Regions from separate parts of the Pseudomonas sp. AC136 genome, predicted to be linked through region 2. Evidence: predicted binding sites of a transcription regulator. Region 2 holds the regulator's gene; the other holds the start of a gene.
The links. The regulator sigma-54, encoded in region 2, starts transcription at its own class of promoters, with help from an activator protein. The targets are predictions, from matches to a motif close to ANTGGCATNNANNTTGCTNT.
Positions count from the first base shown of each region.

Region 1: flgB (flagellar basal body rod protein FlgB) is a predicted target of sigma-54. The motif match lies at 1,044-1,063, and genes of this name have one in related genera.

Region 1 is NZ_OZ409865.1:4,732,036-4,734,424, forward strand. Features, by position in the region: gene cheR (protein-glutamate O-methyltransferase CheR) at 28-855, shown strand; gene flgB (flagellar basal body rod protein FlgB) at 1,112-1,519, shown strand; gene flgC (flagellar basal body rod protein FlgC) at 1,534-1,986, shown strand; gene ACZZZU_RS21195 (flagellar hook assembly protein FlgD) at 2,007-2,389, shown strand, end outside.
Region 2 is NZ_OZ409865.1:2,188,342-2,190,730, reverse strand. Features, by position in the region: gene ptsN (PTS IIA-like nitrogen regulatory protein PtsN) at 1-157, opposite strand, end outside; gene hpf (ribosome hibernation-promoting factor, HPF/YfiA family) at 172-480, opposite strand; gene ACZZZU_RS09920 (RNA polymerase factor sigma-54) at 606-2,117, opposite strand; gene lptB (LPS export ABC transporter ATP-binding protein) at 2,277-2,389, opposite strand, start outside.

The sequences.
Region 1 (2,389 bases), 2.5 Mb from region 2:
ACCTACAGGTATGGTGAGGCAGCGCTAGTGTCTTCAGGTAACGTGGATTTTGAGCAGTTCCGGATCTTCCTGGAAAAGGCCTGTGGCATCGTGTTGGGGGCCAACAAGCAATACCTGGTCTCCAGCCGGCTCAACAAGCTGATGGAACAGAACAGCATCAAATCCCTCGGTGAACTGGTGCAACGCATGCAAAGCACGCCGCGCGGCGGGTTGCGCGAGCAGGTGGTTGATGCCATGACCACTAACGAAACCCTGTGGTTTCGTGACACCTATCCCTTCGAAGTATTAAAGAATCGCGTCTATCCCGAGTTGCTCAAAGCCAACCCCAGCGCGCGCTTGCGCATCTGGTCGGCGGCGTCTTCCTCGGGGCAGGAGCCGTATTCGTTGTCGATGGCCACCGACGAGTTCGAGCGCAGCAACCTGGGCCAGCTCAAAGGCGGCGTGCAGATTGTCGCCACCGATCTATCCAGCGCCATGCTGCAAGCCTGTAAATCGGGCGAGTACGACAGCCTGGCGATTGGTCGGGGTTTGTCTCAAGAACGTTTGCAGCGCTACTTCGACCCCAAAGGCAACGGCCGCTTTGCGATCAAGCCTGCCATTCGTACCCGTGTCGAATTCCGCGCGCTGAACCTGCTCGACAGCTACGCCAGCCTCGGCAAGTTCGACATCGTGTTCTGCCGCAACGTGTTGATCTACTTCTCCGCCGAAGTGAAGAAAGACATCCTGCTGCGCATCCACGCCACCTTGAAGCCGGGCGGCTATTTGTTCCTCGGCGCATCCGAAGCGCTTAACGGCCTGCCGGATCACTATCAGATGGTGCAGTGCAGTCCCGGCATCATCTACAAGGTTAAATAACGTCGTAGCGATGCCGAAACGGGGAGGCCACGTGCCTCCTTTTTTATTGCCGCGCGTTTGCCCCCAAGCGGCAAATTTCCATCCTCTTGCCGTCGTTGCCATTGCCGGGCAGCGGAAAAGCCTTGCCGGTTGCGCTGGAAAATTGGCTGCTATTCTAAGTAAGTCCTTGAAATTAAAGAACTAAATTAGTTGGCACAGCCTTTGCTAAATGTCTTGCACAGAAAACCCGTTGGCCCATTGGCAAAGGTTCGCAGACATGAGCATCAGCTTCGACTCAGCACTCGGCATTCACGAAAAGGCATTGGGCTTTCGCGCTCAACGCGCCGAAGTGTTGGCCAACAACCTGGCCAACGCAGACACCCCCAACTTTAAAGCCCGCGACCTGGACTTCGCCTCGGTGCTCGCCGCCCAGGCTGAAAAGAGCCAACGCTCGCCGGTTTCCCTGGCCACCACCAACACCGGCCACATTGCCGCTGAAGGCATGGCCATTGCCGACCCGGGCCTCAACTACCGCGTGCCGACGCAGCCCTCGATTGACCAGAACACGGTCGACGAGCAAATCGAGCAATCCAATTACGCAGAAAACGCTGTGCAGTTCCAAGCCAGCTTCACCCTGCTGAACGCCAAATTCAAAGGCCTTGTTGCTGCGATTCGCGGCGAATAACGGAGACCACTGCCATGTCCCTTTCCAGTGTGTTCAATATCGCCGGTACCGGCATGAGTGCTCAGACCACCCGCCTGAACACCATCTCCAGCAACATTGCCAACGCCGAGACCGTGTCCTCCAGCGTCGATAAAACCTACCGCGCTCGTCATCCGGTGTTTGCCACCGTGTTTACCGACCAGCAAGCGCAGCAGAACGGCGACCGTGGTTCGCTGTTCGCCGACCAGGACAACTCCGGTCGTGGCGTGCAGGTCATGGGTGTGGTGGAAGACCAGAGCAGCCTGACACCGCGCTACGAACCCAATCACCCGGCGGCGGATAAGGACGGCTACGTCTATTACCCCAACGTCAACGTGGTCGAAGAGATGGCCGACATGATCTCCGCCAGCCGCGCGTTCCAGACCAATACCGAAATGATGAATACCGCCAAACAAATGATGACCAAGGTGCTGACCCTGGGTCAGTAAGCCGGACTTAGGGGTAAGAAATGGCCGTCGATAGCGTAAGCAACCAGTCATCGATCCTTGATCAGTACGCCATCAAGGACACTGGTACCCAGGACAAGACCCTCGGCAAGGATCAGTTCCTGCAATTGCTGGTAGCCCAAATGAACAACCAGAACCCGCTGGACCCACAAACCAACAGTGAATTCGTGGCGCAGTTGGCCCAGTTCACTCAGGTGGAGAGTCTGGACAACCTCAACACCAGCGTGGAAAGCATCCTCTCCAGCACCCAGTCGTCGCAGGCGTTGCAAGCCTCGTCGCTGGTGGGCCGCAAAGTGATCCTGTCCACCGACACCGCCATGGTCGACACCAAGGAAACGTTCAAAGGCTCGATTGCCCTCACCAGCGGCACCGACAACCTGTTCGT
Region 2 (2,389 bases):
CGCGCGCCACCAGGCTTTCGAAAATGTCTTGGCCGTCGAGGTCGGGCAATTCGCGGGCGACCAGGTTGGCGATTTGTTCGAGTACGCGCTTTTTGCTGCCGCCCGGCACGCCCACGAGGGAGCGGCCGGGGGTCAGGATATTTTCAAGTCGAATCATGGGTTGGGGTGGTGTCAGCGAGCTGTGGCGCCTTGCAGGCGACCCAGTTGCTTTTCCTTATGTTTGATAAGTTGGCGGTCGAGTTTGTCGGTGAGTAGATCGATGGCTGCGTACATGTCGTCATGTTCGGCGTTGGCGACCACTTCGCCCCCGGCGATGTGCAAAGTCGCTTCGATTTTCTGCTTGAGCTTCTCGACCTCCATGGTCACTTGCACGTTGGTGATCTTGTCGAAGTGGCGTTCCAATCGACTGAGCTTCTCGTCGATGTAGTCGCGTAGGGCGTCGGTCACATCCAGCTGATGTCCACTGATGTTGACTTGCATACCGCTTTCTCCTTATTGCCGTGTGTAAGAGACAAGCTAACGGGCTTGTCGCCGGAACACTTTGGCCTTGGATCAGTGTAGCCGTCTTGCCAGAGCGAGGTTCGCAGGCGAACCGGGTCAGGCGTTTACATCAGTCGCTTACGTTCACTGGAAGGCGCTATCCCGAGGGATTCGCGGTATTTGGCGACTGTGCGACGGGCTACCTGAATGCCCTGTGCCTCCAGTAAACCAGCGATCTTGCTGTCACTCAACGGCTTTTTCGCATTTTCCGCCGCAACCAGTTTTTTGATGATTGCGCGTATCGCCGTTGACGAGCATTCGCCGCCTTCGGAGGTGCTGACGTGGCTGGAGAAGAAGTACTTCAGCTCGTAAATGCCACGCGGGGTGTGCATGAATTTTTGCGTCGTCACGCGCGAGATCGTTGATTCGTGCATGCCCACTGCTTCGGCGATGTCATGCAGAACCAGCGGTTTCATGGCTTCGTCGCCGTAGTCGAGGAAGCCGCGCTGGTGCTCGACGATCTGGCTGGCCACTTTCATCAGTGTTTCGTTGCGGCTTTGCAGACTTTTGATAAACCAACGCGCCTCTTGCAGCTGATTGCGCATAAAGGTGTTGTCGGCGCTGGAGTCGGCGCGGCGAACGAAGCCGGCGTATTGCGGATTGACCCGCAGCTTGGGCATGGCTTCCTGATTCAGCTCCACCAGCCAGCGATCGTTGTGCTTGCGCACGATCACGTCGGGCACCACGTACTCCGGCTCGCTCGGTTCAATTTGCGAACCCGGGCGCGGGTTAAGGCTTTGAATCAGTTCGATGACCTGACGCAGCTCGTCTTCCTTGAGCTTCATGCGGCGCATCAATTGGCTGTAATCGCGGTTGCCGAGCAGGTCGAGGTAATCGCCGGCCAAGCGCTGCGCTTCGGGCAGCCATGGGGTTTTTGTTGGCAACTGACGCAGTTGCAGCAACAGGCATTCGCGCAGGTCGCGGGCGCCAATGCCGGAGGGTTCGAATTGCTGGATGCGGTGCAGCACGGCTTCGACTTCGTCCAGTTCGATATCCAGTTCCGGATCGAACGCCTCCAGCACTTCTTCGAGGGTTTCTTCCAGGTAGCCCTGGTCGTTGATGCAGTCGATCAGGGTGACGGCAATCAGGCGGTCCTTGTCGGACATCGGCGCCAGGTTGAGCTGCCAGAGCATATGGCTTTGCAAGCTTTCGCCAGCCGAGGTGCGGGTGGTGAAATCCCACTCGTCATCGTCGTTGGAGGGCAGGCTGCTGGCGCTGGTTTGGTAGATGTCTTCCCACGCCGTGTCGACGGGAAGCTCATTGGGAATGCGTTCGCCCCATTCGCCGTCTTCCAGGTTGTCGACGGTAGGTGCCGAGGTTTCCTGGTAGCTGGTGTCTTGGTAGGACTCTTCGTTGTTCGGCGCGGGCGGCGCGCTTTCGGCGCCATCGGCCAGCGGATCGCTGTTATCGAAGTCCTCGCCTTCTTCCTGGCGTTCGAGCATGGGATTGGACTCCAGCGCCTCCTGAATCTCTTGTTGAAGATCCAGCGTGGACAGTTGGAGTAAGCGGATGGCTTGTTGCAGCTGCGGTGTCATCGTCAGCTGCTGGCCCATTTTTAGGACGAGCGATGGTTTCATGGAGGGGGCTTAAGACCTTATTCGCCGGCGCATACGCGCTTCCACAACGAGGGCGCCGAAGCGCCACCAGGAAGCAAATTATATGCCTAAGTCTGAGGCGTTTGCCTAGTCCTCAATCGAAGTCTGTAGTGCGCATCTGATTGCGGCTACAGAATGCTCTTAGAGGCGGAATTCGTGACCCAGGTAAACCTCTTTCACCAACTGGTTGGCGAGGATGGTTTCAGCGTCGCCTTCGGCAATCAATTGGCCGTCGTTGACGATGTACGCGGTCT